3 regions of the Arthrobacter sp. Cr_A7 genome follow, and region 1 is predicted to be linked to each of the others. Evidence: predicted binding sites of a transcription regulator. Region 1 holds the regulator's gene; each other region holds the start of a gene.
What was found. The regulator HrcA, encoded in region 1, represses chaperone genes, less so after heat shock. The targets are predictions, from matches to a motif close to TTNGCACTCGNNNNNNNCGAGTGCNAA.
Positions count from the first base shown of each region.

Region 1 (9,549 bases):
GCCGCGGACTTCATGGAGGAGCCGCATGATCCGCGGTACGTCACTGGTGGGACCGCTGATGGAGAGTTCGTTGCCGCGGACGTGGAAATTAACGTCCGGGAACTGTTCCTCGATGTACCGCAACGCCTCATCATGGCTGCCGAGTGACTGGACCATCTGATCGGAGTTGTCAAAAAGGACTACCTCGGTCCGGATGCCGGGAAGGGAATGGGGGAACTCCCCGGGCGTGCCCTCTCCGGTGGTGAGCCGGCGCTTTCCGTTAGCTGATTCAGTCATGGTGCTGGCCCGCAGGCCTGTGGTCCCCTCGAGGTCGGTTCAGTTGTTGGGCTGTTGCGCGGAGGCCGTTGCCCGTTCTCCCCGTCCAGCGATCCTTCCATCTTACGCCAGAGCGTCCCACGGCCGGATATAGGGAGGCTGCCCTGCAGGGCACAAAAGGGCCCGCCGCGGCGGTGGTTGCGTCATAAGGTATCAACTTCATATCGGCCTCATATCGTTCCCGTTGCAGTTGGCCGCCAGTGCCGCTCCGCGGCTCTTGGGCCCCGCGCGTTGTGCCATGCTGGAAATCCAGCTGCAGCTGGAACACCAGGCCGCCCGGGGATCGGCCCTCCATGCAAGGAAAGGACAGGCAACAAAAGTGCCGGAAACCGCTGCGCCCAAGGGCGCCGCCCGTGCCCTGGGCCGCGCGCGCGCACTTGTGCTTGCCGGTGTCCTTGTTGCCGTCCCTGCCTTGACGGGCTGCATTGCCGAAGCGGGACCGTCACCCACCGCCACGCCGCTCACAGGTCCGGCCGCCTCGGGCACCGCACAGCCTCCGTCCACCAGCGCGCCGCTGGAAACCACCCAGTCCTCCAACAAGGCGCCGGTGTACTGGATCGGCCGCAGCGACAGCGGGGTTTTCCTTTACCGGGAATTCCGGGATGTACCGGACCAGGAAAATCCGGTGACCCGGGCACTGCGGGCCATGATGTCCGACAAACCCCTCGACCCTGATTTTTTTACCCCGTGGCAGAACCCGAGCCAGCTCGCCACGTCGATTTCGGGCAAGGACGTCATCACTGTTGATGTGTCCGAGGATGCTTTCAACAGCAATCTCGACGCCGACATGGCTGCCCGGGCCATCCAGCAGCTGGTGTATACGGCGACGGCCGCGGCTGCCAGCTCAGGACTGATCGACTCGGGCCAGCAGATCCGGGTGCGCATCCTGGTGGACGGACATACGGACTACGTGGCCTTTGACCACATCCAGCTGGGCGCCCTGATGACGCGCACCGCAGGCCTTGTTGCACCCGTCTGGATTATTGACCCCCAGGAAAACGTGGAAGTGGGCGGCGGCAGCGTCAAGATCACCGGGCGCAACACAACGGCAGGCGGCAAGCTCCGCTGGCAGATCCTCCAGTCCAGGGACAACGGCGCCAAGGAGCCGTTCCTCACGGGCGAGACCACCGCGTCTGCTGAACAGGGACAGGCCGGGGTGTTCACCCTGGCGCTTAACCTGCCGCCAGGTGACTACGAGCTGCGGGTCTCCCAGGCGGGCACTGGCGACCAGCCGGACCAGTACGAGGACACACGGGCCTTTAAGGTGCGGTAGCCTTCCAGCGGCCCAGGATGTCGCTGGCAAGGACGACGGCGGCAGGCCCGGCCGTTGATGAGCGCAGGACGTGGTGGCCCAGGAGTGCTGTCACGGCACCCTTGTCGCAGAGTTTCGTGACTTCCCGGGGGCTGATGCCGCCTTCCGGTCCCACGATCAGGAGCACTTCCCGGGGCGCCGCTCCCCCCGCTCCATCCCATGCTTCGAGGACGTTTCGCAGTGGCCGCACGGCGTCCTCATGAAGGATGACAGCCAGGCCGGCGGCTTCGACGGCCGCGGACAGGGCGGCTGTGTCGACGGCGGGCCGGACCTCGGGAACCCAGGCCCGGCGTGCCTGCTTGGCCGCCGCAGTCACAACGGACTGCCATTTGGCATGGGCCTTGGCGGCCCGGTCACCTTTCCAGCGCACGATGGAACGCTCGGACTGCCACGGAATGACGGCGTCGATTCCGAGCTCTGTCGCCGTTTCGATGGCCAGCTCGTCCCGGTCGCCCTTCGCAAGCGCCTGGACCAGGACCAGCCGGACATCGGGGCGGTCTTCGACAGCCACCGACGTGCACTCGACCTCCAGAGCCGAGGAAGAAGCCGCGGTGACGCGTCCGCTCATCCGTGTGCCGGCACCGTCCACGATGTCCACAGCTTCACCGGGTGACAGCCGTTTAACCGCAACAGCGTGCCTGGCTTCGGGTCCTTCCAGGATGAAGCGTGTTGCGGGCGCGACGCCGTCCAGGGACCCGGCGGGAGTGAAGAAGACGGGGTTGCTCACCGCTACAGGTTACCGAGGCGGTCCCGGAGTTTGGCGAACATGCCGCCGCTGGCAGCGAGTTTGCCCTCGGTGATCTGCTCGCCGCGCATCTTGGCGAGCTGCCGCAGCAGGTCCTCCTGGGCGGCATCCAGCTTTGCGGGGGTCTCAACCTGCAGGTGCACCTTTAGGTCGCCGCGGCCGTAGCCGCGCAGGTGGGTAACGCCGAGGCCGCGGAGGGTGATGATCTCACCGGACTGCGTTCCGGGCTTGACGTCGATTTCCTGGGTCCCGTCGAAGGTCTCAAGGCTTACCTCTGTACCCAGCGCTGCGGCCGTCATGGGGATGTTCAGCGTGGCGTGGAGGTCGTCTCCGTCGCGGACGTAGGTGGCGTCATTGTTGACGCGGATTTCCACGTAAAGGTCACCGGAGGGTCCGCCGGCGGGCCCGGCCTCGCCCTGGCCGGAGAGCTGGATCCGGGTGCCGGTGGCCACGCCGGCGGGAACCTTGATGGTCAGGGACCGGCGGCTCCGGATCCGTCCCTGGCCGCTGCATTCGTTGCAGGGGTCCTTGATGACGGTGCCGAAGCCTTCGCAGCTGCCGCAGGGCGCAGCCGTCATGACCTGGCCCAGGATGGAGCGAACGGCCCGCTGGACCTGGCCGCTGCCTCCGCAGATGTCACACCGTTCGGGGTGGGTGCCGGGCCGGCAGCATGATCCCTCGCAGGTGGGGCAGGTGACCGCGGTGTCCACTTCGAGTTTCTTGTTGACGCCGAACACCGCATCGCGGAGGTCGATCCGGACACTGATGAGGGCGTCCTGTCCTCGGCGGACACGGGAGGCAGGCCCGGTGGAGCCGCCGGCGCCAAAGAACGTGTCAAAGATGTCCTGGAACGCGAAGCCCTGGCCGGCGTAGCTGCCGCCGCCGAATCCGTTGTCCGTACCGTTCTCGTTGCCGGTGGTGTCATAGACGCGCCGCTTTTGGGGGTCGGAAAGGACCTCGTACGCGTGGGTTACTGCCTTGAAGCGGTCTGCGGCGTCCTCACCCGGGTTAACGTCCGGGTGCAGGGTCCGGGCCAGCTTGCGGTAGGCCTTCTTGATTTCTTCGCCGGTGGCCTCCGGTGAGACTCCAAGGACGTCATAGTGGCTGCTCAAAGTTCGTATCTCTTCCTTGTTGTACTGCCTGCATGCGGGGTGCCCTGCCCGTGGTTCCGGCTGCCTGAGCGCCGGGACCGCCGGTCAGGGTCCCAGGATCCGGGAAAGGTAACGGGCAACAGCCCTGACGGCGGCCATGGTGGTGGGATAGTCCATGCGCGTCGGCCCCAGCACGCCAATCTTGGCCGTGCTGTCCGGGCCGTATCCCGTGGCCACGACGGACGCCTCGGAAAGGCCGTCGTAGGGGTTCTCGCGGCCGATGCTGACGGCCACGCCGCGGTGGTCCTGCGCCATCTCGCTCAAGAGCCGCAGCATGACCACCTGCTCCTCAAGGGCTTCCAGGACGGGGCCGATGCTGAGCGGGAAATCGACGTTGGACCGTGCAAGGTTCGCCGTTCCCGCCATCACCATCCGGTCCTCACGGCTGCTGTGCGCCAGCACCTCCAGCCCGTGGGCCAGCGCCTGCGCGGCCGGCCTCTGGCTGGGACTGACCGCCGACACCACGGCCGGAAGTGACTGGGCCAACTGGCCCAGCGGCGTTCCTGAAAGGGAACCCAGGAACCGGGTCCGCAAGGCGGCCAGGGCGTCGTCCCCCAGGTCCTGCCCGACGTCGATGACCCGCTGTTCCACCTTGCCGCTGTTCGCGATGAGCACCACCAGCACCTTGCGGGGAGCAAGCAGGACGAATTCGATGTGCCGGATCAGGGCACGGCTCAGGTGCGGATACTGGACAACCGCCACCTGGTTGGTCAGCTGCGACAGCAGGCGGACCGTCCGGTCCAGGACGTCGTCAAGGTCGTCTGAGCCCTCCAGCAGCGACTGGATGGCCCGGCGCTCGGCCTGCGACAGGGGTTTGACGGCCGAAATCTGGTCGACGAACAGACGGTAGCCCTTGTCCGTGGGAATCCGGCCCGCGCTGGTGTGCGGGGCGGTGATCAGGCCCTCGTCCTCCAGCGCCGCCATATCGTTGCGGATTGTCGCACTGGAGACGCCGAGATGATGCCTCTCGACGAGGGCCTTGGATCCCACCGGCTCGCGGGAGTGGACGTAGTCCTCCACGATGGCCCGCAGTACTTCCAGCTTGCGTGGCTCGCTCACACTCCACCTCCATCCAGGGTCAGGGCGGCCGTGCCGCCCGCACCGTGCCACCACCAGGGTTAGCACTCGACATGCCTAAGTGCTAACAGTCTATTATGCCTCGGGCCGTTGTTAGCATTGGTACCGCTCCGGGCGAAATTCCGGTGGCACTGATCTAGCGCTAGGCGGAGTCGATCCATGGATTACCAGAACTGGGGCCCCCGGGACATGTCCGCGCCCGTCCGGACCCAATTGCCCGAAGTGCCCGTTGAGCGCGGCATGGTGCTGGAGGACGTCCAGTCCGGTTGGGTCGGCGCCGTCACCCGGGTGGAAAAGTCCGGCGGAATGCACGTGGTGGTCCTCGAGGACCGCCGCGGGAAGTCACGGACCTTCCGGCTGGGTTTCGGTTTCCTCCTCGAAGGCCGGGCAATCCGCCTGATGCCCCCGGCACCCCGTCCCGCGACGGCCGGCCCCGCCGCCGGAAGGACTGCCTCCGGCTCGGTGCGGGTTGCCGGCCAGCGCGCACAGGTAGCGAAGGCCAGCCGCATCTGGGTGGAGGGAAAGCACGACGCCGAACTGGTGGAAAAGGTGTGGGGAGACGACCTCCGGGTGGAGGGCATCGTCGTCGAACCCCTGCACGGCATTGACGACCTGGCCGGCGCGGTGGCCAACTTCCGGCCCGGACCGGGACGGCGCCTGGGCGTGCTCGTGGACCACCTGGTGCCGGACTCCAAGGAGTCGCGCATTGCCGATGCCGTCATGGCGTCTCCCGGCGCGGCCGGGAACGTGCTCATCGTGGGCCATCCCTACGTGGACGTATGGCAGGCCATCCGGCCCGCTGTCCTCGGCATCGAGAAGTGGCCCGTTGTGCCGCGCGGGCAGGACTGGAAGACCGGAATCCTGGCCTCTTTCGGCTGGCCCCACGCCACGAAGGAAGACATCGGGCTGGGATGGCAGAAGCTGTTGGGGGCCGTCCGCAGCTATGCAGACCTGGAAGCATCCCTGCTGGGGCGGGTCGAGGAAGTGATCGACTTCCTCACTGTTCCCTGATTGGGCAGCCAACACCCGGATAGCCAGTATTCTTGGTACTGCGGTGCCTGTGAAAAAGGGGCAGGCCCGCACCCAACCACCGGCATTCGCACCATTTGCACTCTCGAAGGAACAGACTGTGTCAGAAAACGCACGTGATCACAGGGACAGCCAGGGCGGCGCGGGCCGCTCGGAATACCACGGCGTCCCGGCGAATGCGCTGCCCCTGACGGCGGGCGAGGACCGGCAGTGGGCCACGCTGGCGCACTTTGGCGGGATCCTCGGCTGCGTTCCTGCCCTGCTGATCTTCCTCATTTTCAGGGACCGTGGACCGTTCACCGCCCAGGAGTCCAAGGAAGCCCTCAACTTCAGCCTCCCGCCCACCATCGCGGCCGTGGTGGCCAATATCCTGGTGTTCATCCCCGTGGTCGGCAACATTTTTGCCGTGATCGCGACCCTCATCTGGATCGCCCTGACCTGCTTCTCCGTGGCCGCCGGCATCCACGTCAACCGCGGCCAGCCGCACCGCTACCCGTACAACCTTCGCTGGATCAAGTAGCGTTCCAGCAACAGGGGGCCACACCCGCGGGGTTCCCTGGCCGAGCTTGCGAGGTCAGGGTGCGGGTGGGGAGGGTCACTCCCTGCCCAATAACCACGCGTTTTTGGGCAGAACCTGACCCCGTGTTGGTTTAGCGGGTTACTCGGGCAGGATGCGGCGGACCACGGCGTCAGCCAGCAGGCGTCCCTTGAGGGTGAGGACCAGTTTCCCCCGGAACGCCGCGGCCGGGTCCACCAGGCCGTCGGCAATCAGCCCGGCAATCTCATGGCGACCCACGGCGCTCAGGGCAGCCACCTCAAGCCCGGCCTGAAGGCGGGCTTCCAGCATGACGCGCTCGATGTTCCGGGTTTCCAGGTCCAGGGTCTCCCTGCCTGCGGCCGGGGACAGGCCCTGCGCCAGGCGGCCGGCGTAGGCAGTGGGGTGCTTGACGTTCCACCAGCGGACACCGCCCATGTGGGAGTGCGCGCCGGGGCCGATCCCCCACCAGTCGTCCCCGCGCCAGTAGGCGAGGTTGTGGCGGCAGGCATGGTCCGGGGTACGGGCCCAGTTGCTGACTTCGTACCAGCCCAGCCCGGCTTTGGTGATCAGCTCATCGGCGAGCTCGTACTTGTCCGCATGGTCGTCGTCGTCGATTCCGGGTACCTCCCCACGGCGGATCTGGGCAGCCAGCTTGGTGCCGTCCTCGATGATCAGCGCGTAGGCGCTGATGTGGTCCGGACCGTACGACAATGCCGTTTCCAGGGTGTGGCGCCAGTCGGCCAGGGACTCCCCCGGCGTTCCATAGATCAGGTCCAGGCTGACGGCAAGACCCGCCTCGCGCGCCCACTGCACAACCTCCGGCACCCGGCTGGGCGTGTGCGTCCGGTCCAGGACCTTGAGCACATGCGGAACCGCTGACTGCATGCCGAACGAGATCCGGGTGAACCCGGCCTCCTTCAATATGGCGAGGGATTCGGGCGTGACGGAGTCGGGGTTGGCCTCCGTGGTGACTTCGGCGCCGTCCTCGATCCCCCACTGGTCGATGGCCGTCCGAAGAATCAGGGCAAGGTCGTCCGCGGGAAGCAGCGTGGGGGTGCCGCCGCCGAAGAAGACGGTGCTGAGCTTCCGGTCGGGGATCCCGGACCCGGCCAGCACCTTGGCCGCCAGCGCCACCTCGGACGCCGCCGTGTTGGCGTAGGCATCCTGCGAAGCACCGCCGCCCAGTTCGGTGGCGGTATAGGTGTTGAAATCGCAGTAACCACAACGGACGGCGCAGAACGGAATGTGCACATACAACCCGAACGCCCGGTCCGCCGCACCTTCCGCTGACTGGGAAGGCAGCAGACCGTCCGACGGCGCCGGGTCGCCGAGTGGAAGAACGCTAGGCATCGTTGCGGCCCCGAGTGTGTCCGGCCACCATCATCACTACTTCTTGGCCTTGTCCTTGGATTCGTCGGTGGTGAGTGCGGCGATGAAGGCCTCCTGCGGTACCTCAACGCGGCCCACCATTTTCATGCGCTTCTTGCCTTCCTTTTGCTTCTCCAGCAGTTTGCGCTTACGGGAGATGTCACCACCGTAGCACTTGGCCAGGACGTCCTTGCGGATGGCGCGGATGCTTTCGCGGGCAATGATCCGGGAGCCGATGGCTGCCTGGATGGGCACCTCGAACTGCTGGCGGGGAATGAGTTCGCGCAGCTTGGTGGTCATCATGACCCCGTAGGAGTAGGCCTTGTCGCGGTGGGTGATGGCGGAGAACGCATCCACCTGCTCACCCTGGAGCATGATGTCCACCTTCACCAGGTCGGCCACCTGGTCGCCGTCGGCCTTCCAGTCCAGGGACCCGTAACCGCGGGTCTTGGACTTGAGGATGTCAAAGAAGTCGAACACGATCTCGGCGAGCGGCAGGCGGTACCGGATTTCCACCCGGTCCTCGGACAGGTAGTCCATGCCGCCCATCACGCCGCGGCGGCTCTGGCACAGCTCCATGATGGCGCCGACAAACTCATTGGGGGCCAGGATGGTTGCGGAAACCATGGGCTCGCGGACCTCGGAAATTTTGCCGGAGGGGTATTCGCTGGGGTTGGTCACGTGGACCACCTTCTTGTCCTCCAGCGTCACCTCGTATTCCACGTTCGGGGCAGTGGAGATGAGGTCCAGGTTGTATTCGCGCTCCAGCCGCTCCCGGGTGATTTCCAGGTGGAGCAGGCCGAGGAAGCCCACGCGGAAACCGAAGCCCAGGGCAGCGGACGTTTCAGGTTCGTACACGAGGGCGGCGTCGTTGAGCATCAGCTTCTCCAGCGCATCGCGGAGCACCGGATAGTCCGTGCCGTCCAGCGGGTACAGGCCGGAGAAGACCATCGGCTTGGCATCGGCGTAGCCGGGCAGGGAATCAGCCGCCGGTTTGGCGAGGTTCGTGACGGTGTCGCCCACCTTGGACAGGCGGACATCCTTCACCCCGGTGATGAGGTAGCCCACTTCGCCGACGCCCAGGCCCTTGGAAGGTGTGGGCTCCGGTGAGCTGACGCCGATCTCAAGGAGTTCGTGCGTGGCCCGCGTGGACATCATCTGGATGCGTTCGCGGGGGTGGAGCATGCCGTCCACCACGCGGACGTAGGTCACCACGCCGCGGTAGGTGTCATAGACGGAGTCGAAGATCATGGCACGGGCGGGGGCGTCCGCGTCGCCTTCGGGCGCCGGCAGGTCGCGGACAATCTTGTCCAGCAGGGCTTCAACGCCAATGCCGGTCTTTCCCGAGACGCGAAGGACGTCCTCCGGATCTCCGCCAATCAGGCTGGCAAGTTCGGCCGCGTACTTCTCAGGCTGGGCTGCCGGGAGGTCAATCTTGTTCAGGACCGGAATGATCGTGAGGTTGTTTTCCATCGCCAGGTACAGGTTGGCGAGGGTCTGGGCCTCAATACCCTGGGCTGCGTCCACCAGGAGGATCGCTCCTTCGCAGGCGGCGAGCGAGCGGGAAACCTCGTAGGTGAAGTCCACGTGGCCGGGGGTGTCGATCATGTTCAGCGCGTAACTGGTGCCGTCGAGTTCCCAGGGCATGCGGACTGCCTGGGACTTGATGGTGATGCCGCGCTCGCGTTCGATGTCCATCCGGTCCAGGTACTGGGCCTTCATGTCGCGGGACTGAACGACGCCGGTGAACTGCAGCATGCGGTCTGCCAGGGTGGACTTACCGTGGTCAATGTGCGCGATGATGCAGAAGTTCCGAATGAGGGCCGGATCTGTCGCGGCGGGCACCGGGGCGGTGCGGGCCATGGGAGACACGCAGGGTCCTTACTGTTGGCATTCACGCGGCACCGCCGGGGCACTGCACAAGGCCCCTGCGGGTAAGCCGCACATCTGGAACATCCAGTGTCCCACGTCCGGACCTGTGGCACTGCATTCCATGCCGGATCTGCCGTCATTC
Region 1 is NZ_JARHXQ010000008.1:1,069-10,617, reverse strand. It holds gene P2Q66_RS00555 (PhoH family protein) at 1-276, opposite strand, end outside; gene P2Q66_RS00550 (GerMN domain-containing protein) at 635-1,588, shown strand; gene P2Q66_RS00545 (16S rRNA (uracil(1498)-N(3))-methyltransferase) at 1,575-2,354, opposite strand; gene dnaJ (molecular chaperone DnaJ) at 2,357-3,484, opposite strand; gene hrcA (heat-inducible transcriptional repressor HrcA) at 3,569-4,582, opposite strand; gene P2Q66_RS00530 (DUF3097 domain-containing protein) at 4,760-5,611, shown strand; gene P2Q66_RS00525 (DUF4870 domain-containing protein) at 5,730-6,149, shown strand; gene hemW (radical SAM family heme chaperone HemW) at 6,288-7,517, opposite strand; gene lepA (translation elongation factor 4) at 7,554-9,407, opposite strand.

Region 2 (10,920 bases), on a different contig from region 1:
AGCTGACCGAACAGGCCCACATCAACCCGGCCCTGGTGCGGCACCTCAAAAACGTGCATGGCATCGTTTTTGACGTCAACGCCGTCACCCGCCTTGCCTACAGCACCGCCCGCTTCGATCCGCAGCCCGTGCTGGACCGGCTGGGCACCCTGATCAGGCCCATCCACGGAGCCGAGGCCCAGCACAACCTCCTGGTTTCCACCTTCGCTGACCTCTCGGGAAACCTGGACGACCCCTGGATCAATGACACCAACCCGCTCGTGTCCGCCCTGGCCACCGCCGCGGGTGGCGAAGTGGTGGACGTCGAGGAACCGGATCCTTCCCGCTTCCCGCCCCTGGACAGCAGGCACCTCCAGGACGAACTCCTCCTGCTGGACGCTGACACGGACCAGCAGTACGTCATCGACGCCGCCCGCGCCGGCGACTCCCTGGTGGTGAGCAGCCCTCCCGGAACAGGACAGACGCAGACCGCCATCAACACCATCGGTGCCCTGGTGGATGAGGGCAAGACCGTCCTGGTGGTGGGCGACCGCCGTGCCAGCCTGAACGAGGTCTCCGGCCAGCTGGAGTCCCTCGGCCTCGAGTCCATCCTGTTCCAGCTGTCCGGGAACGTCACGGCCCAGCAGCTGAAGGCCCAGCTGGTGCGGGCCATCGTCCGCAACGAGAAGTCCCTGGAACCCCAGCTTGGGAACCTGCACACCACCCTGACCGAACACCGCCACGCCCTGATGGACCATGTGGCATCGCTGCACAACGTCCGCCAGCGCTGGGGGTGCTCGCCCTACCAGGCCATGCAGTCCCTGGCCGAGCTCACGTCCATCCATCCGGCCCCCGCCACCACCGTGCGGCTGAAGCGGAGCGTCCTGGACAACATCCGCGACCGCGACGAGCTCGCCGGCAGGCTCCGCCGGGCGGCAGAGCTGGGCAGCTTCAGCAAAGCCTCCACCACCAGCCCGTGGCACGGCGCCCGGCTCCTCACCCGCAAGGAAACCGAGGAAGCCCAGGATCTTGTCCGCGCCGTGGAAAAGAGCCTGCCCCTCCTGCGGGACCGCATGAACGCCGTCGCCGAGCACGCGGAAATCCGGCTGGGCGCTTCCTTCGCCGAGTGGGGCGAGCAGCTCGAGCTGCTCGTGGCCGTCCGCGGGAGCCTGGACAAGTTCACGCCGGACATCTTCGACAGGCCTGTCACTGACCTGATCTCCGCTACCGCTCCGTCCGCATGGCGGCGGGAACGCGGCATCGAGATGACGTCCATGCAGCGGTCGCGCCTGCGCAGGGTGGCCAAGGAATACGTCCGGCCGGGAGTCCACATCGCCGACCTTCACAGCTCGCTGATGCTGGTTCAGGAGCAACGGGCACTGTGGGCCGGCTATGCCACCACCCAGAGGCATCCTGCCGTTCCCTCGGGGCTCGCCGAAATGAACGCGATGTACCGGGAACTGGACCGCCAGCTCACCCAGCTGGGAGAGGCCCTGAAGCACACGGAAGCGGGCGGCGCACTGTCCCGCGTCCGCTATGAAGAGCTCATGGAGCGCCTCGAGCGCCTGGTGGCGGACAGCGACACGCTCAAGACCCTGCCGGAACGCACGCTCCTGGTGGAGAACATGCGCGAGCACGGGCTGGGGGAGCTCCTGGCCGACCTCGCGGAACGGGAAGTTCCCGCGGGCTCCGTGGCAGCGGAGCTGGAGCTGGCCTGGTGGCAGTCTGCCCTCGAAGCGATGATCAGCGGCGATGACTACCTGGCGATGTCCGACGGCGATGCCCTCCGGCAACTGGAAGCCGAGTACCGGCTGGCCGACAACGCGCACATTGCCAGCGGCGCCGCACGTCTTCGCTGGGACCTCGCAGAGCGGTGGCGGGCAGCCATCGCGGACCAGCCCCGCCAGGCCGACCTCCTGCGCAGCCTGCTCAAGGACGGCCGGGTGTCCCTGCCGGCACTGACGGCACAGGCGCCTGACCTGATCGGGACCCTGGTTCCCGTCTGGTCCGTGAGTCCCTACCTGATGACCGGACTGCTTCCGGCCGAACAGCATTTTGACGCGGTGGTCATCCTCGACGCAGAAGCCACCTCGCTGCAGGCCGTCCTGCCGTCCATCGCCCGCGCCCGCCAGGTGATCGCCTTCGGCGACTCCCGGATTGCCAGCCCGCGCACCTTCACCGTCGGGGTGGAACGGCTGGCCCCGGGGGAGTCGGCGCACCACCGCGTTGAGAGCGCATTTACTGCCCTGTCGGCCGTGCTGCCGGTGTGGCGGCTGAACTTCGTCTACCGTGCGGTGGACGAGGACCTGGTCCTGCAGCTGAGCAAGAACTTTTACGACGGCGGCCTGCGCCGGTTGCCGGAGGGCCAGTCCGCCACAGGGCTGGACCGGTCCCTGCTGGTGGAATACCTGCCGGACGGAACAGGGCTGCCCAGTGCAGACCACGAAGGCGTCGAGTCCGTGGTGGCAGAAGTCAACCGGGTGGTGGAGCTGGTCTTTGAGCACGCACGGCTGCGGCCGCGTACCTCCCTCGCCGTGGTGACTGCCAGCCTGCGGCACGCCGCCCGGATCAGCGAGTCCATTCGCCTCCAGCTGCCCAACCATCCGGGCCTCGCCGGATTCTTCGGCGCCGGTCCCGAATCCTTCCGGGTCGTCGACCTGGAACGCGCGCAGGGCCTGGTGCGCGACCACGTCATTTTCTCGCCGGGCTTCGGCCGGACCCCGCACGGGCGTGCCCTGCACAGCTTCGGGCCGCTCTCGGCCGAGGGAGGCCGCGAAAAGTTTGCCCTGGCCATGACCCGCGCCCGGCGCTCCATGCATGTCCTGACGTGCTTCCGCCCCGAAGACCTGGACCACACCCGGCTGACGCACGGAGCCGTGGACCTATACGCACTCCTGGACCGGGAGATCTCGGGAAACACCGATCTCGGCACTCCCGCGTCGCGCGCCGCCGCCAGCGAGCAGGCGCTTGGCGCCGACCCGCTGGTTGCGGACCTGGGGGACCGCCTGCGTGCACGCGGTGCACGGGTCTGGCACCAGTACGACGGCGCCATTGATGTGGTGGCAGCCGCTGATCCACTCAACACCATGGGCCAGGACGACGCCGACCTCCCGTGGCCTGTGGCCATTGAGTCCGACGGCACCGAACAGTACCGCACCATGAGTGTCCGGGAGCGGAGCCGGCTGCGGCCGCAGCTGCTGGAGCGCCTGGGCTGGCGGTACATGCCGCTGTGGACCATTGAGGTGTTCACCGATCCGTCAGCCTGCGCTGACCGGATCGCAGGGTACCTGGGCCTGGAAAAGATGGCGCTTCCGGCGCGGCCGGCGTCTGTCGGTTTCCTTGACGACGACGTTGATCAGGCGCTCAATGATATTGACGCCGCTCAGCCCGCCCCGGTTTCCTACGTAAGGCATTCCACCCGCCCGGCTTCAGGACGCCGGGCCGGCGACATGGCCGACGCCCAGGTTGGGCAGCCTGCCGGCGGGCACGCCGGGGTTGAGCCCGTAGAGGGTGAGCCGGTGCAGGGTGAAACGGACAGCAGCAAGGAGGCGGGCCACATGGCCAGCGAAGAGAAGAACAACAGCGCTGCCGACGGCAGGTCGGCCTCGGCTGACACCGCGGCCGCTCCGGCTCCCGGGCCCGTGCAGGGTGGTACCGAGGGAATCCTGCCCAGGACGGCGTCGGAAGACGATCCCCGCGCCTGGGGCGACCGCGAGGACGACCACGACGCCTGGCTGAAGGAACAGAAACCGCCGCACTGGGGCTGACGCCGAGCGGTAGCTCGGGAGTAGTTTTCTGCGGCCGGTCAGGGAGGTCCCACCAGGACGAAAAACAGTTTGCCCTGGGTTGACGCCCCGGCGAGCCGGGCTGCCTGTGCTGCATCGGCGGCCACCACAATCAGCCCGTCGGTCTCCTGGGTTCCGAGCCATTGCCCGCCCTGGCCGCCCTTTGTGGACGTCCACAGCACCGGCACACCGGATGCAAGGACCTCCGACGGTTCCTGCTGGTCGAAGCCGTTGGCTGCTGTCAGTACCACGTTGACCAGCTGGCCCGGGGACACCAGCTGGATGGACGAGGGGTCGGCCATCCTCAAGGGAACGGCAGCTGAACCCGGCGCGCTGCCCGTCAGCAGGCCGGGACCCACCAGCTGGGCGTCCGTCAGCAACTGGCCCTTGCGCAGCGGTGCTGCCAGTTGTTTCCCGGCCGCCTCGGCCTGGTCGCGGAGGAACCCGTCCGCCAGCATGCCCGGAGGCACCTGTACTTGGGCAAGGTCTGCCGCCGCCATGGCCGACCCGGCCGGAAGGTCCCGGGCGGCAGCCAGTGCGCTCACGGTGTAAACCGGTGCCGGAGTCAGCTGATGGACCGTGAGTGCTGCCGCCGCGCACAGAAGCAGTGCGACGGCAAGGCGCCGGTTGCGGCTCAGCCATCCCGCGAATTTCGCAGCCGGGCGGCTGGTCCTGGAACGGCGGGCAGGACGGGGCCTCCGGTTGCGGTGGAGGAACCCGGGGGTGTCCCGGCGGGCGCGAAGCGGGTGTGCAGGCATAACCCCACGCTAAGGGCGTTGCAAAAGCAAACGACAGCGGCCCCGCTCCTATGTGGACAACATCCGAAGGGGACGTCCAGTCACAAGGCGCGGGGCCGCCGTCGAAATGGCGGACGCTGAATCAGCTGGCGGCAGCCGCCGGAACGGAGGCCGCTGGGGCAGCTGCGGGAGCCGGTGCGGTGGACGCAGGCGCCGCGGGAGCTGCAGACACGGTGCTGCCCTTGGAGTCGCGGGAGTCGGTGCGGTAGAAGCCCGAGCCCTTGAACACGACGCCCACGCTGTTGAACTTCTTGCGCAGGGTGCCCTCACACTCGGGGCAGGACGTCAATGAGCTGTCCGAGAAAGACTGGACAATATCGAAGGCATGGCCGCAATCCTTGCAGGCGTAAGCATATGTTGGCACTGGTGCTCCTCCTCTTGGGCAAACGAGAGGTCCCGTGCTGCCACCTGGTAATCCATTAGCAGTCGCAGGGCCTGAGTGCTAATTCTATCATCCTCCGGCGCCCCCGCCACCTGGGCTCAAACTCCGCTGGCGAGCGACCTGAGCCCGGACGGTGCCAGGACGGCGGGTACGGGACGGTCGAACTCTTCAGCGGGAATGTGCCCGGCCGGAAGCAGTTCATCGTCGTAGATAACAGCGGCCAGCGGAATTTCCTTCCCGGCGGTCGCAAGATGACCAAGAAATTTGTCATAGTAGCCGCCGCCCTGGCCCACCCTGTTGCCCTCAAGATCCACTGCGGTTGCTGGGATGAACAGGGCAGTCGCTTCGCCCGCCACATCGGGCCCATGCCGGGGCCCGGCAGGTTCCAGGATGGGCGCATACTTGCTGCGCTCGAACCCGGCCTGCGGGCTCCAGAAAACCCAGCTGAGTTCCCTGCCGGGTTCGCAGACGGGAAGCAGGACCTGGTGGCCGTTGCCGTGGAGGGCGGTGATCAGGGGAAGGGTGGGCGGTTCCACACCGATGCCCAGGTACACGCAGAACGTGGCCGGCTTCCCGCCGGAGAGGGATTCCGCCCACGCCGCACCGTGGACGGCGAGGGCAGCCCCGGCGGCCTCCAGATCGGCGGGAGTCAGCGTTGCCCTGCGCCGCCGGTGCGCTGTGCGGATGCCGTCCTTGGCGGCAGCGTCGAAGGCGTGCCTCGTGTTCGTCTTTTCAGGCATGGTGCATGTCCTCCGTTGCCCGCCGTTTGGCGGTTTCCGTGGCGCCCCCAGGCAGGTGGCGGCCGGTCCTTAGATTACTGAATGCTTGACGCTGACGTTAGATTAGTCCGGTGAGTACCAGTAACCCGAGAGTTCGCAAAGCCGTCATCCCCGCTGCCGGGCTGGGTACCAGGTTCCTTCCTGCCACCAAGGCCATGCCCAAGGAAATGCTTCCCGTGGTGGACAAGCCTGCCATCCAATACGTGGTTGAGGAAGCCGTCCACGTGGGTCTCAACGATGTCCTGATGATCACGGGACGGAACAAGCGGGCGCTGGAGGACCACTTTGACCGCGTCCCGGCGCTGGAGTCCACGCTGGCGGACAAGGGTGACACCGAGAAGCTCGCGTCCATCCAGGCGGCCAGCAACCTCGGTGACATCCACTATGTGCGCCAGGGGGACCCCAACGGCCTGGGCCACGCGGTGCTTCGCGCCAAGCAGCATGTTGGCGACGAGGCATTCGCCGTCCTTTTGGGCGACGACCTCATCGATGCCCGGGACGAACTGCTCAGCACCATGATCGACGTGCAGGCCAAAACCGGGGGCTCCGTCGTCGCGCTTATCGAAGTGGAACCCTCACAGATCAGCGCCTACGGTTGCGCTGATATCCAGGAGATCGACGGCGAAGGGTACGTGCGCATCAACCGGCTGGTGGAGAAGCCCACCGCCGACGAAGCACCGTCCAACCTGGCCGTGATTGGCCGCTATGTGCTGCACCAGGCCGTCTTCGGTGTCCTTGAGCGCACCGGTCCGGGGCGTGGCGGCGAGATCCAGCTGACCGACGCCCTGCAGGAACTGGCCACCGGTGACGGCGAAGGCCACGGCGTCTACGGCGTGGTGTTCCGCGGGCGCCGCTACGATACAGGCGACAAGCTGAGCTACCTGAAAGCGTGCGTCCAGCTCGCCATCGACAGCGACGATCTGGGTCCCGGCCTGCGGGAGTGGCTGCCGGGCTTCACCAGCGGCCTTTCCAAGTAGCGCCATGCGCCTTGGCCCTGTCTGGCCCGTAACCCTGGAATGCGGCGACCTGGTCCTGCGCCCCATCAGGTACCGGGACAAAAAAGAGTGGACTGAAGTCCGTTCCCGCAACACCGAGTGGCTGGCACCGTGGGAAGCGTCCAATCCTGACCCGCGCGGAGGCCTGCCGGACTACCGGCAGATGGTGCGCTCCCTGAATGCGCAGGCGGCCCAGGCCACTGCGCTGCCGTTCGTCATTACCGAGCGCGTGCCCGGCAGCAGGAATCCGGTCATCATCGGCCAGCTGACCGTCTCGTCCATCGTGTGGGGATCAGCCATGATGGCAACGCTGGGGTACTGGGTGGACCAGGCGAAAGCCGGGCGGGGCATCGCCCCAACTGCGGTGGCGCTCGTCACCGACCATTGTTTCCAGACGCTGGGGCTGCACCGGATGGAAATCAATATCCGGCCGGAAAACGGGCCCAGCCTGCGGGTGGTGGAGAAACTGGGTTTCCGGGACGAGGGGTACCGTCCCCGCTACCTGCACATCAACGGCGACTGGGCTGACCACCGGTCCTTCGCACTGACGTCCGAGGAAGTCCCGGACGGCCTGCTGGGCCCCTGGCTGGCGTCCCGCCCGTCATAAATCCACTCATTTGCGAGCCGGGCCGCGACACACCGAAGCTAATGCCACGCCATACCATGTGATGCTCATACGGTTTTGAGTGTGGACTTCCCCCTTAGCAGCTCAGTGATCCTTGTGGTTGCCGTCGTGCTCTGGATTGTGTGGGTTGCCCCGTACGTCCTCCGGAACCGCCGGCACCAGTTCCAGCCCGCCGGTGACTTTCCGGCAGACGCACCAGCCGATGAAAGACCTGAACCACCAGCCGGTTTGGTACTGAAAATCGCCGCCCAGCAGGAGAAAGCAATGGAAACCAGGAAGAGCGCCGGACCGGCTTCCAGTGCCGGCGGCCCCGCACCTGCGGGCCGTTTCCGGATCCGCTACGGCCGTACGGCCCTGGCTCTCGTCGGGTTTCTGTCCCTGCTGACGGCGTTTGTCTCCGGGGTGCTGTTGCCCTTCGGGCTCGGCTCGCCCGTCCTCCCGCTGACCTGCGCAGCGCTGACCGCGGCATCCGTCGCCATTCTGCGCTGGCTGGCTATCCGGGACCGCAAGGCGAAAGTCGATGCGGCCTTTCGCTCGGCAATGAGTGCACCGGCTCGGCGCCCTGATGCCACCGAGCACATCCCGCCCAAGCCTGAAGCTGCTCCTGCCCGCCCGGAAAGCCCCCTTTTTGATGCCGAGGCGCACCAGCCCAAGGCCCAGCAGCTGACAGCACAGGAACTTCGCGCGGCGGCACTGGCTGTAGCCGTGGCTGCGGGTGATGCCAGTGCGGCAGCAGCGGCGTCGAAAACTCCTTCACGCACTCCATGGGAGCCCGTTGAGGTTCCCAAGCCCGTGTACGTGGAAGCTGCCAAGGCCGAGCGCCCGGAGCCCGGACCGCTTGAGCTGCCGGCGGCCCCGAAAGCCGTGGGCAAGCCCTCCCTGAAGCAGGGTGCGGCAGCCGCTCCGCCTGCTGCCCCGGCGGCAGCAGAGGACCAGCAGCTCACCAAGGCGCAGAGCGCCCTCAGCAACCTCGACGACGTCCTGCAGCGCCGCCGCGCCTAGGAAGCACGTGCCGCGGGCCCCAATGCAATGCCCGACGCCGGTAATCACCTTGGATGCGTATCCGTTGGCGCGCCGGTTGGCATTGAGCGGGGAAAATTTGTAGCCTAGGGTCACCGGTTCCGCACACGCACCGCGAGGGCGGCCAGTTCCGGGGCTATAGCTCAGTTGGTAGAGCGCTTCGTTCGCATCGAAGAGGTCAGGAGTTCGAATCTCCTTAGCTCCACACAATGCACGGTCTCCACACAAAAGCACGGTCCAGGCCACGGGCGCGCCGCATCCGTGAAGGAACATGACGATCAACTTCTCCGCTGCCAGGTCCATAGCCGTTCTTACCAGCCTTCTGCTTGCAGGCACTCTCGCCGGCTGTGATGCTGCGGCCCAGGCATCGCCGTCGTCATCCAACCCTGAAGAAGCCGCTGCCGCGCTTGCCCGGCTGGAAACCATTCCGGTCAAGGGCCGGGCACCGAAGACCGGCTACAGCCGGGACGAGTTCGGGCCCGCATGGGCGGATGTGGACCGCAACGGCTGCGATACCCGCAACGACATCCTCGCCCGCGACCTTGAGGGTGAGACGTTCAAGCCCGGCACGCGGAACTGTGTGGTGGCCACCGGCACGCTGGCCGACAAGTACACCGGCACCACCATCAGTTTTGTCCGCGGCCAGGACACCAGCACCGCGGTCCAGATCGACCACATCGTTGCCCTCTCCGATGCCTGGCAGAAGGGTGCCCGGCAACTCAGCGACGAAGAGCGGCGCCAACTGGCCAATGACCCCTTGAACCTGATGGCCGCGGACGGGCCCACCAACAGTGCCAAGGGTGACAAGGACGCCGCGACGTGGCTCCCGCCGAACAAGGCGTTTCGCTGCGAGTATGTTGCCCGGCAGACCTCCGTGAAGGCGAAGTACCGGCTGTGGGTGACCCCGGCGGAGCGCGACGCCATTGCCGGAATCCTGGCCGGCTGCGTTTAGGTGCCGGCTACAGCCAGCCCTTCTTCTTGAAGATGGCGTACATGGCCAAGGCCGTCGCCGCCATGAGGCCGATGGCCATCGGATAGCCCAGGTCCCAGTGCAGCTCGGGCATGTGGTCGAAGTTCATGCCGTAGATGCCGGCCACGAACGACGGCGCAAACAGGATTGCAGCCCAGGAGGAAATCTTCTTCACCTGCTCGTTCTGCACCGCGCTCGCCTCGTTCTGCCGGTTCGCTGTCAGGGTTCCGTCCAGGGTCAGGGCGTTCTGCAGGAGGTCCCGGAAGGAGTCTGCCCGGGAAATCACCCGTTCCACGTGGTCCTCCACGTCCCGGAGGCTGTGCTGGAGCTCGGTCTCAACACCGTACTTGGCGAACCCCCGCTTCAGCTGGTGCATCATGTCCGGCAGCGGGTGGATGGCACGCTGGAACTGGATTACTTCACGGGCCAGTTCGTAGATCCGCCGCGACACGGTGGTGTCGCCGCTGAAGAGCTGGTCCTCGATCTCGTCGATGTCGTTTTCAAGCCCGGCCACCACGGGAGCGTAGTCGTCCACCACCCTGTCCAGGAGGGCATACAGCACTGCCTCCGGGCCGTGCCGCAGAAGATCCGGACGTGCCTCCAAACGTTTCCGGACACGGGCCACGCCGGCCATTTCCGCATGCCGCACCGTGACCACGAAGTTTTTTCCGGTGAAGATGTGGAGTTCCCCAAATTCCACCGTCTCGCTTGCATCCAGGTACCGGGCGGGCCGCAGGACGGTAAACAGGTTGTCTTCGTAGCGCTCCATCTTGGGGCGCTGGTGTGCGGAGATGGCGTCCTCCACCGCAAGGGAGTGCAGCCCGAACTCAGCGGCCACTGCCGCCATCTCCTCGGCGGTAGGGCGGTACAGCCCGATCCAGGCCATACCGCCGTGGTGCGCCAGGGTCTCGAACGTCTGCTCCAGGTTTTCGGGTTCGGCATGGCGCACGCCGTCCACGTAAACAGCGTTGTCGATGATGGTCATGGGCGGGTGCCTCCGGTCTGCATAGGCCGCATGCTCAGGACATGGCTCCGATAATGGCCCCTGAGACTGTCATGGCTACCAGGTCATGGCCGGAGTCGATCAGCGTCACGGCGGCCGGGCGCCCGGCGAAACCATTGTGGATGGCGTGGCCGCCCGCCCTGAAAACAAGCCCCACAACCAGGGCGAACCAGGCGCCGGCCAGGGCGTTGTCCAGCCCAAGCTTGCTGATCAGGACGGCAAGGAGGATGGCAGTCAGCGCCGCTGCCACCATCATGGGGAGCCAGATCCCGGCCCCGCCGCTGATGTTTTTCAGGTCGTCCTCGGTCTTGCCGATGGCGGCCATCCACCGGTTGCCCAGCACCGCCGGCATGTACCAGACGAAGCCGATGGCCATCGTTGCCGCGAAGGCAAGCAGCACCGCAAGCCAGTTGATCTGTGAAACGTAAGAGAGCCAATCCATTCTCGAAATCCTAGCCGTCCGGCCGCCGCCGGCCGGGATGCGGAGCGTCGTCGGGGATGGAGTGGTCAGCTGCCCGCAGCCTTGGCGAGGCCGCTGATCAAGGGCTCGGTCCGGTAGGGGATGTGCGTGTGCAGGGCCAGGAC
Region 2 is NZ_JARHXQ010000029.1:10,779-21,698, reverse strand. It holds gene P2Q66_RS01480 (DUF4011 domain-containing protein) at 1-3,746, shown strand, start outside; gene P2Q66_RS01475 (RcpC/CpaB family pilus assembly protein) at 3,785-4,522, opposite strand; gene P2Q66_RS01470 (FmdB family zinc ribbon protein) at 4,644-4,925, opposite strand; gene P2Q66_RS01465 (5-formyltetrahydrofolate cyclo-ligase) at 5,042-5,683, opposite strand; gene galU (UTP--glucose-1-phosphate uridylyltransferase GalU) at 5,794-6,699, shown strand; gene P2Q66_RS01455 (GNAT family protein) at 6,704-7,324, shown strand; gene P2Q66_RS01450 (hypothetical protein) at 7,406-8,344, shown strand; tRNA gene P2Q66_RS01445 (tRNA-Ala) at 8,495-8,567, shown strand; gene P2Q66_RS01440 (HNH endonuclease family protein) at 8,634-9,314, shown strand; gene corA (magnesium/cobalt transporter CorA) at 9,322-10,317, opposite strand; gene P2Q66_RS01430 (DUF1761 domain-containing protein) at 10,352-10,777, opposite strand; gene P2Q66_RS01425 (Lrp/AsnC family transcriptional regulator) at 10,843-10,920, opposite strand, start outside.
Region 2: P2Q66_RS01470 (FmdB family zinc ribbon protein) is a predicted target of HrcA. The motif match lies at 4,981-5,007, and genes of this name have one in related genera.

Region 3 (10,920 bases), on a different contig from region 1:
GGTGGTCCAACTGGTGGGCGACTTCGTGCTGCCCGTCCGGCCCGCCGTGTTCCACGCCAACCGGCTGGCCCGCGCGGCCGCCGCAGCGGCCCGGACATTGCTGGGCAAGCTGCCCGGAAGGCGCTCCGCCTGACCGGCTGCCTGCACCAGCCCACTGATCACACAACCGAACAGTTCACCTGCATTGGGAGGAGGGAACCATGACAGACCTGCCCGAACACCCCGGGGCCGGGTACCCCAAAGGCAGGCCGCACACTGACGGCCTGCCCAAGACGGAGCCGCTGACTCCCGCCCAGCTGAGGCAGAACGCCGCCGCCAAGAGGATGCTGCGCCGGCTGGTCCAGAGCGAGAACCCTCCGACGGCGCCGCTGAGCATCGTGGACCGGCTCGCCGGCAGCCCCTACGCCAACCCCACCATCCAGGTAGGCGGTGTGGACACGTCCGCCCGCAAGACCCTTGACTTCGCCCTGCACCTCGCCGAAACCATGTTCCGGTACGGGGCCGGTGCCCTGGAGGTGGAGACCAGCATCATTGCCGTCACCGCCGCGCTGGGACTGAAGAACATCGAGGTGGACATCACCAACCAGTCCGTGGGCATCAACTATGCGCCCAAGGACCAGACGCCGATTGCGCTGCTGCGGGTCGTCCGCTCCTGGACCAACAACTATGCCGGACTGGCCAAAGTGCACCAGCTGGTGACCGACATCGTGGCCGGGGGAGTGGGCCGCGATGAGGCCATCCGGCGGCTTAACGAGGCCATTACCAGCCCCAAACCGTTTCCCCGCTGGATGGTCACGGTGGCCTTCGGCATTTTCGCTGCCGTGTTCGTGGGCGTCCTTGGAGGCGGGCCGGTGTCGTCGGCCATTGCGTTTGCGGCCAACATCGGCGTGAGCCTGCTGGCCCGGCAGCTGGGGCGGTGGCGGGTGCCGGACTTCTTTATCACGGCCAGCTGCTCCTTCGTGGTGACCCAGCTGGCACTGCTCCTCTGGCAGTTCGGGCTGACCACCTCGCCGGCCATCGTGGTGGTGGGCGGCATCCTGCTGCTCCTGCCCACGGGCCGCCTCGTTTCCTCCGTCCAGGACGCCATCAACGGCTTCCCGGTCACGGCGGCCGGGCGGTTCCTTTCGACGCTGCTGACGTTCGGCGCCATCGTGGCGGGCATCGCCGTGGCCTTTGTGGTGGGCGAACTGACCGGCATGGAGCGGATCGATGTCACCCAGACCTTCCCGCCCGCCTACGACCTGTGGGTGCTGATCATCTTCGTGGCAGTGGCCGTGATGGCCATCGGTATCACGGAACAGACCAGCTGGCAGCTCCTGCTGCCCACTGCGGCTGTGGGCGTCGCAGGCTATCTCGTCCTGCTCGGCGGCGGCCTGCTGGGCATCGGCGACCGGTTCTCGCCCGCTCTCGCCGCCGTGGTCATCGGGCTGCTGGCGCGCGTCGTGGCGCTTCGGATGGGCGCGCCCCAGCTGGTGGTTGCGGTGCCCGCCGCGCTGATCCTGCTGCCGGGCCTCACCATCTTCCGGTCCATGTACGTGCTCACGGTTGAAGAGTCGGAAATCCTGGTTGGTGCCGGGAACATGCTGAGCGCCGGTGCGATCGTCCTGGGCACGGCGGCAGGCATCGTCCTCGGCGACACGCTCGCCCGGCCGCTGACCAGGAGCCTGGCCAGCAACGAGCGGCGCCGCGCCCGCCGCCGCTAGGCGTACCCCGCGGCGCTGTCCTCCCGCCGTGGCCGGTCCCACGGCGGACGCGTCAGATCTGCCCGACCGGCAGTTTCTTTTCGGCCTGGAAGGCGTCCTCCACCCGGCCCTGCGCCCAGTAGCCGGACAGCGACACCTGCCGGCGCTCCAGGCCCCGCTGCGTGAAGAACACGTCCCGCAGTGCCTTCATGTAGCCGCGCTCACCGTGGGCGAAAACGTCCACCGTTCCGCCGGGCCATTCGGCGTCCGCTACCGCCTTGACCAGCAGGTCACTGGAACCTGCCGGGACGCCGTTGCGGGCCAGCCAGGTGATCTGCACCCCGGCCGGCGCGGCAATCAGCTGGATGTCGGCGTCGGAATCCACCTCCAGGAACGCCAGGCCGGTGGCCTCCGGCGGCAGGGCTTCCAAGGACGCCGCGATGGCCGGCAGTGCCGCCTCGTCGCCGGCAAACAGGTACCAGTCGGCGTCCGGGTTGGGGTTGTAGGCGCCGCCCGGGCCGGTGAAGGTCAGCGCGTCGCCTGGCTGGGCCTTGGCCGCCCAGGGGCCTGCCAGCCCTTCATCGCCGTGGACCACAAAATCGATGGCCAGTTCGCGGGCCGCCGGATCAACCCAGCGGAGGGTGTAGGTGCGGGTATAGGGCCACTGTTCGCGCGGCATGGTCTCCCGGATGGTCCACAGGTCCAGGGGCGCGGGGTATTCCACTCCGGGCTGCGGAAAAACGATCTTGACGTACCGGTCCACGAAGCCGTTGTTGACGAAGTCCCCAAAGCCTTCCCCGCCTGCGACGATCCGGACCATGTGCGGAGAAAGCTCTTCCCTGCGCACTACTTCGAGGTTGATCTGCGGACGGGTCTTCTTGCTGGCGCTGGTTGCTGCGGGAACAATGCTCATAAGGCAAGCCTAAGCTAACGGGCCGGCGGCAGTTCCCAGGTTACGTCCAGGGCGCCCTGCTCCCGCAACAGTTGGTTCACCCGGCTGAAGGGGCGGGAGCCGAAGAAGCCGCGGGAAGCGGACAGCGGGCTCGGATGGGCGCTGGACACAATGGGTGTGCGGCCCAGGAGCGGGCGGACCGACTCGGCTTCCTTCCCCCACAGCAGCGCAACCAGGGGCACGGGCGACCCGTCCGGAGAGCGGCGGCCGGCAACAGCGGCGACGGCCGCCGTCGTAATTTTCTCCCAGCCTTTGCCGCGGTGGGAACCTGCCGACCCGGCACGCACCGTCATCACCCGGTTCAGCAGCAGCACCCCCTGCTCCGCCCACGCGGACAGGTCGCCGTGGACCCGCGCCGGAATGCCGAGGTCATCCTCCAGCTCCCGGTAGATGTTGGCAAGGCTGCGGGGGATGGGCCGGGTGCGCTTGTCCACGGAAAAGGAAAGGCCCACGGCGTGACCCGGCGTCGGGTAGGGATCCTGCCCCACCACCAGGACTTTCACGCCGGCCAAGGGCTGGCGGAAGGCGCGCAGGACGTTCGACGGCGACGGCAGGACCTGGTGCCCCGCCGCGACTTCTGTGGCCAGGAAGGACAGGACCTGCCGAAGGTCGCCTTCCACGCCGGCCAGCGCATTAGCCCAGTCGGGCGCCACGAGGTCTGCCAGCGGGCGGTGTGCAAGCCCGGCAAAATCGATGGCGTCGGCGGGTTCACGCTCCAGTTCGAACAAGGCGTCTGATTCAAACATCGTTCCATTCTTGCAGGGGAACGCCGCCGGGATGGTTGTCGCGTTGCTTCCTTGCCTGGACCCGGGCGCAAATGACAACGCTGTTATTCGTCCGTAGCATGGGGGTAAGACATTTGCCCCTACCAGCGGAGGAGTGTGCCGTGGCGGAACCGGCCCGGGAACACATGCCCGGACATGTGCCGGAGCAGGAGCCGCGGAACCAGCTCCTGGCCGATTTCACCCTTCGGGACTCGCCGCTGGGTGAGCGCGAGCAGCAGATGCTTGCCCTCGAGCGGCAGTGGTGGAAGTACGCCGGAGCCAAGGAACAGGCCATCCGGGAGCTCTTCGACCTCTCCGCGACGCACTATTACCAGCTGCTCAACGTGCTGATCGACAGCGAGGATGCCCTGGCGCACGATCCCATGCTGGTCAAGAGATTGCGTAGACTACGTACGTCTCGCCACCGTGCACGCACCGCACGGCGCCTGGGGTCCGACGCCTAGGACGCCCCACGCCCTTCAGCAGCAATCACCAAGGATGTCCTTCCATCATGACCAAATACGCCCGCGATGAATTCGACAAGGTCCCCGAGAACTCGTCGCGCCAAGGTGTCCACCGCACGGCTTCCGCCCCGGCCCGGGTGCGGCTGTGGCTCATCCTGGCGGTGGGTCTCGTGGCCCTGGCCATTGGCGTGGTGTCCTTCCTGATCCTTCCCAAGATGGGCTTCGGCGGTACGGGCAGCCAGGCGTCAAGCCAGGCGTCAAGCCTGGCGGCCAGCCCGCTGGCGGACACCGGCGCAACGGAACCCGCCGCCCAGGAAAGCCCGGCAGAGCCCTCCGCCAACGCAACACCCTCCGCTGAAGCTGTACCGTCCGCCTCGAACGAGCCCTCGCCCAGTGCCGAGGCCGAAGCTGAGCCCACTCCCTCGGCTGATGCACCGGTTTTCCTGGACAGGACCCAGCCGGTAGCCGTCTACAACGCGGCCGGGACGGCGGGGCTGGCAAGCCGCGTGGGCGGTACGGTCCAGGCGGACGGCTGGACGCTGGGACAGGTGGGCAACTGGGCCGGTGCGCCGCAGCAGGGCTCCACCATCTTCTACTCCGGTGCCGGCCAGCTGGCGAACGCCCAGGCGCTGGCGGAACTGCTGGGAGTGCCCACCCTGGTAAGCAGCACCGAGTTCCAGGTGCCGCTGGTTGTGGTGCTGGGTCCGGGCTACCGCTAGGGCATTTTCTGTGGCACCGGTCACGCATCAGTAACGTTTGCCGCCCCTGCCCTACGCTGACTGCGGCGCCGGCCCGGCATTGGCTAGAGTGAAATTCAGGCTTCGTTCCGGGGCCAGGCAGCAGACAGCGGCGCGGGTTCCCCGGTCTCAACGGAAAGAGTTGGTCATCATGGCATTGGGAACCGTCAAGTGGTTCAACGCGGAGAAGGGCTACGGCTTCATTACCGTCGACGGGTCCGGGGACGACATTTTTGTCCACTGGTCCGCCATCCAGGGTGAGGGCTACCGCGCACTCGACGAGGGCCAGCGGGTGGAGCTCGAAGTCGGCGAAGGCGAGAAAGGCCCCCAGGCCGAAAGCGTCCGGCCAGCCGAGTGAAGCCGCTGTTCCGCCCCGCCGCCCGGATCCGTCCGGCGCTTGCCCTCTCCCTGTGCGCCCTCCTGGCCGCGACGGCGTGTTCCGGCGTGACCGGCAACGCGCGCGTCGAAGCAGCGGAGGCGTCCGGGGACGGCATCCTGCGCGTGGGCCTGGTCCTGGACAACACCGGTGACAGCAGCTTCCTCAACGCACCCCAGCTGGCAGCGGCCAGGCTCGCAGTCAAGGACATCAACGACGCAGGCGGCCACAAGGGCCGGCCCGTGGAGCTCCTCCCCGTCGCCACGGACCAGGACGCGGCAGCCCAGGCGCACGCCCTGGTAGCCGGAAAGGCCGACGTGGTGATCGGGCCCACCGATTCCAGCAACGCCGAAGCAACCATCGACGTCCTGTCCAGGGCACGCACGCCGCTGATCTCACCGGCCAACACTGCGGCGGGCCTCACCGGCACCGACTCCGGCGGCTACTACTTCCGGACAGCGGCCGCGGATGTGGCCCAGGCTCCCGTCCTGGTCAAACTCGCCAAGGATGCCGGCGCCGCCACTGTCACCGTGCTGTACCAGGAGGGCTCCTACGGCAAGGACGTTTCGACGGCTGTTTCCGACGCCGCCGGGCAGTCCGGACTCAAGGTTGCGGCGACGGAGGGGTTCACGCCGGGGGAGGCCGGCGGAGCCGCCGGTGAGGCAGCGAAAGCCGCATCCGATGCGGTGATCCTGATTGCACGCGAGGGTGCGCAGGGCGCGTTGGCAGAACTGAACAATGCCGGAGTAGCCGGGGACCGCATCATCATCAGCGACGGCGCCTTCGCCCGGTACGGGTCCACGCTGGGCGCCAGGGCACTCGACGGCGCCCGCGCGGTGGTTCCGGGGCAGCTTCCCTCCGCGGGATTCCAGGAGCGGCTGCTGGCCGTCGACGGAAAACTGAAGGACGTATCGTTCGCGGCCGAGACATACGACGCCGTTACCCTTGCTGCCCTGGCTGCCGCCATGGCGGAGGATGATGCAGGCCGCTCCGTCACGGCGAACCTGATCAGCGTGTCCGGGGGAGTGGCTGGGGCGCATACCCCCGCGGCTGCTGCCTGCGCCTCCTACAAGGAATGCCTGGCCGGACTGGCATCGGCTGGCGTCATAAATTACGACGGCGAATCCGGCCCGGTCGCGTTTGACGACAACGGAGACATCACCACGGCCAACTTCATGGTGTTTACATACGGGGCCGACAACATTCCCGCGCCCAGCGGCCGGGAGACAGCGGGCCGCGCCGCGAGCTGATCGCCCTCGGCGAATACCAGGGCGGACTGCCGGTTGGGGGCCTCTTTCGCTTGCACTCTCACGTGGGGAGTGCTAATTATTGAGTTAGCACTCTGACGTACCGACTGCTAAAGCAAGGCCTGGTTCCGCCGGGCGGCGCACGGCAGCGGTCAAGGAGCGAAGAAACACCTAACTGGAGTGAGATCCCCACCCGGAGGCGTACAGAGGCCGCCGGCAAAGGATCGTCCGTCGCGGGCACTGCAGCGAAGGTTCAATCTTAACGACTGTCCCGAAAGGACTACTGCCGTTATGGCCAAGATCATTGCATTTGATGAAGAGGCACGCCGCGGCCTTGAGCGGGGCCTGAACACCCTCGCCGACGCCGTTAAGGTCACCCTCGGCCCGCGTGGACGCAACGTCGTCCTCGAAAAGAAGTGGGGCGCCCCCACGATCACCAACGATGGTGTTTCCATCGCCAAGGAGATCGAGCTGGACGATCCCTACGAGAAGATCGGCGCCGAGCTGGTCAAGGAAGTTGCCAAGAAGACGGATGACGTCGCAGGCGACGGCACCACCACGGCTACCGTGCTGGCACAGGCCCTGGTCAAGGAAGGCCTGCGCAACGTTGCTGCCGGCGCCGACCCGCTGTCCCTCAAGCGCGGCATCGAGAAGGCCGTTGAGGCCGTCACCGCCGAGCTGCTGAACTCCGCCAAGGAAATCGAAACCAAGGAAGAGATCGCCGCTACGGCCTCGATCTCCGCCGGTGACGACGAAATCGGTGCCCTCATTGCCGAAGCCCTGGACAAGGTTGGCAAGGAAGGCGTGATCACGGTCGAGGAATCCAACACCTTCGGCCTGGAGCTGGAACTCACCGAAGGCATGCGCTTCGACAAGGGCTACATCTCCGCCTACTTCGTCACGGACGCAGAGCGCCAGGAAACGGTCCTCGAGGACCCGTACATCCTGATCGTCAACTCCAAGATCTCCAACGTCAAGGAACTGGTTGCTGTCCTGGAAAAGGTCATGCAGTCCAACAAGCCGCTGCTGATCATCGCCGAGGACATCGAGGGCGAGGCCCTGGCCACCCTGATCGTCAACAAGATCCGCGGCACCTTCAAGTCCGTGGCCGTCAAGGCCCCCGGCTTCGGTGACCGCCGCAAGGCACAGCTCGCCGACATCGCCGTCCTCACCGGCGGCCAGGTCATTTCCGAGGAAGTCGGCCTGAAGCTGGAGAACGCCGGCCTCGAACTCCTGGGCAAGGCACGCAAGGTTGTTGTCACCAAGGACGAGACCACCATCGTCGAGGGTGCAGGCGACGCCGACCAGATCGCCGGCCGCGTTTCCCAGATCCGCGCCGAGATCGAGAACTCCGACTCCGACTACGACCGCGAGAAGCTGCAGGAGCGCCTGGCCAAGCTGGCCGGCGGCGTTGCAGTCATCAAGGCCGGTGCCGCCACGGAGGTTGAGCTCAAGGAGCGCAAGCACCGCATCGAGGACGCAGTGCGCAACGCAAAGGCTGCTGTTGAAGAAGGCATCGTCGCGGGTGGCGGCGTGGCCCTCATCCAGGCCGGCGCCAAGGCATTCGCCAACCTGCAGCTGTCCGGCGACGAAGCAACCGGCGCCAACATCGTCCGTGTTGCCATCGACGCTCCGCTGAAGCAGATCGCCTTCAACGCCGGCCTCGAGCCGGGCGTTGTTGTTGACAAGGTTCGCGGCCTGCCCGCAGGCCACGGCCTGAACGCAGCCACCGGCGAATACGTCGACCTGCTGGCTGCCGGCGTCAACGATCCCGTCAAGGTAACCCGCTCTGCCCTGCAGAACGCGGCCTCCATTGCCGGCCTGTTCCTCACCACCGAGGCAGTTGTGGCCGACAAGCCCGAGAAGAACGCCGCTCCCGTTGGCGGCGGCGACGACATGGGCGGCATGGGCGGCTTCTAGCCTTCCTGCCGGGACCTGTCCCGCTGATACGACAAATGCGGCCCCCTCTGCGAGGGGGCCGCATTTGTCGTTGTGCGGTCAGCGGTTGCCGGGCCGGGTGGTGGTCCGGCACTGCGTGGTGGTCCGGCCGGGCAGTGCCTTTGCTACTTCCTGGCGCTGGACAGCATCCCCTCGACTTCCTTCTTGAAGGCCTCCGCCGCAGCCTGCGGGGTGAGGCGGTCGTACAGCACTTCATCCGTGTAGCGCTTGATCACGTTTTGCACGCTGCCGGCCCCTACCGGCGGAACCGGCGGTGCTTCCTGGATGTCAGGTGAAATGTCCTTGAGGAAGGACACGACGGTGGTGTCCGCAGGCTTCAGCGCAGGAGTAATGCTGTCAACGATCTCCGGGTTGGTGGGCACGCCGCGGTCCGTCATCAGGATGCCTCCGGCCTCCGGGCTGTTGGTGAGGTAGTTGATGAACGTCGCAGCCTCCTCGGGGTGCTTTGAGCGCGACGAGGCGGACCAGAACATGGTGGGCTTGTAGTACATGCCGTTCTTCGCGGCCGAGCCGTCGACACTTGGTGCGCGGAGCATCTTGATGCTGCTGCCGGTGGTGGCTTCCAGCGAGCCGAGCTGGTTGGTCCACCACCAGGCCATGCCCACCCGGTTGGTTCCGAACAGGCTTTCCTCCAGGCCGGCCCCCGAGTCCTCCGTGGCCACCGTTGCCGGCGGGCTGGCCTTCGCGTCCCGCTGCTCCTTCAGGCGCTCCCAGAAGGACGCCGCCGTCGCGGTATTAAAGTTCAGCTTGCCGTCGCTGGAGTACAGGTCCTCGCCGTGCTGCCGCAGCCAGATGATCAAGTCGGCTTCGTTGCTGCCGTAGGCGGCGCCGTAGTTCTTTCCGTCACCGGCAGCGCTGATCTTCGACGCCGTTTCCATGAAGTCGTCCCAGGTCCAGCTGGTGTCATCCGGGATAGGTACGTTCGCTGCCTCGAAGACCTTGGTATTGGCCATAATGACGTAGGCGTTCTGACCCGTGCTGAGACCGTACTGCGCGGCGTCGTACTGCCCTGAAGCCAAGGCCTCCTTGTCCAGCTTGGAGGTGTCGATGCCGTCCTGCTTGGACAGATCCAGCAGCGCCCCCCGGCCGCCGTACTCGGCGATGTACTTCTGGTCCATCTGGATCACGTCGGGAGCATCGTTGGCGGCGGTTTTCGTGGCCAGCTTGTCCCAGTAGCTGCCCCATTCGCCGGGCTCGGATTCGATGTTGATGTTGGGGTGCTCCGCCTCGAAGGCTGCGATGACCTTTTCGGTCTGCGCGTTGAGGTACTCGTTGCCCCACCAGGCGAACCGCAGGGTGACCTGCTCATTGCCGCCTGACCCGCCGGTTCCGCCGGACGCGCCACAGCCGGTAGCGAGGATGGAGAGGGCCAGGGCCGCTGCGCCGAGCTGGAACTTGCGCCGGCTTACAGTCCGAATCGTCATTGATGTGCCTTCCTGGTACCGCCTCCCGGCAGGTCGGCATCCGTACCGCCGCCCGAGAAAGCGTTTTCTCATTTCAATAAGAGCGATTGTTCCCTGATCCATCCCTTCCGTCAAGAACTTTCGGTAACCGCTTTCCCGATTGTTGGGCATAGGCGAGGGCAGGACAAGCCCGGGCGCCTCCCTTGGGGCTGCGGGCGATCTGGCAGCAAACGCCCGCATTGTGGTCCAGGTCTGGCAGGATGGACCGGTGACGATTACTGCAGCGGCTGACGGTTCGGCCTTGGGAAACCCGGGCCCGGCCGGCTGGGCCTGGTACGTGAATGATGATTGCTGGCGCGCCGGCGGGTGGCCCCACGGGACCAACAACCAGGGCGAACTGATGGCTGTCCTGGACCTGTTCCGGGCCACCGCCCACCTCCCGCAGGAGGACTTGCGCATCCTGTGCGACAGCCAGTACGTCATCAACTCGATCACCAAGTGGATGCCGGGGTGGAAGCGCAAGGGCTGGCGCAAGGCTGACGGGAAGCCGGTCCTGAATGTGGAGCTCCTGAAGGAACTGGACCGGGAGCTTGCCGGCCGGAAGTACACCTTCGAGTGGGTCAAGGGGCACGCCGGTCATGAACTGAACGAAGCGGCGGACGAGCGCGCCCGGGCTGCAGCCACCGCCTACCAGCAAGGCGTTGCCGCGCGGTCCGGCCCCGGGTTTCCAGGCTCCCATCTGGTTGCGGCTGGCCATGATGCACGTGGAGTGCCCGCTGCTGCCGCTGCTGCAACACCGCGGGCGGTAGAAATGCCCCAGGCACCAGCCGCCAGGGCAACAACCCCTGGAACAGCCACCCGGACAACCGCCACCCGGACCGCAGACATCCCGCCCGCCGCGGGTCCGGACGAGCTTGACCTGTTCAGCCAGCTGGAAACCGACCCCTTCGACGTCGCGGACGCGCAGAAGCAGGCCCCCTCGCCTGAAGCCCTGGTAGAGGAGCTGGAGCGCGAACTCCTGGGGCCGCTGGTGCGCGGCGACATCGGGCGGACAGCTGTTTTGCTGCACCCCGACTTCATGGAGATCGGCAGCTCAGGGCGCGTCTGGACGCGTGACGCCATGATGATGGCACTGGAAGAGGAACCCGGGGAACGGACAGACATTGAAATCCTGGGGGTGGACCGCATCGGCACGGGTGCCGTCCTGCTGACATACCGGAGCTTTGCCCGGTCCGGCACCACCCTCCGCAGCTCCCTGTGGGTCCTTGACGGCAGCCGGTGGCGGCTGAGGTTCCACCAGGGAACACCCGAAGCGTAGCCGGCCCGCGCTCCGGCC
Region 3 is NZ_JARHXQ010000361.1:12,127-23,046, forward strand. It holds gene P2Q66_RS21205 (peptidoglycan bridge formation glycyltransferase FemA/FemB family protein) at 1-133, shown strand, start outside; gene P2Q66_RS21210 (threonine/serine exporter family protein) at 201-1,703, shown strand; gene P2Q66_RS21215 (siderophore-interacting protein) at 1,756-2,595, opposite strand; gene P2Q66_RS21220 (uracil-DNA glycosylase) at 2,610-3,380, opposite strand; gene P2Q66_RS21225 (DUF3263 domain-containing protein) at 3,521-3,862, shown strand; gene P2Q66_RS21230 (LytR C-terminal domain-containing protein) at 3,910-4,581, shown strand; gene P2Q66_RS21235 (cold-shock protein) at 4,751-4,957, shown strand; gene P2Q66_RS21240 (ABC transporter substrate-binding protein) at 4,954-6,225, shown strand; gene groL (chaperonin GroEL) at 6,514-8,142, shown strand; gene P2Q66_RS21250 (sugar ABC transporter substrate-binding protein) at 8,286-9,605, opposite strand; gene P2Q66_RS21255 (ribonuclease HI family protein) at 9,853-10,902, shown strand.
Region 3: groL (chaperonin GroEL) is a predicted target of HrcA. The motif match lies at 6,310-6,336, and genes of this name have one in related genera.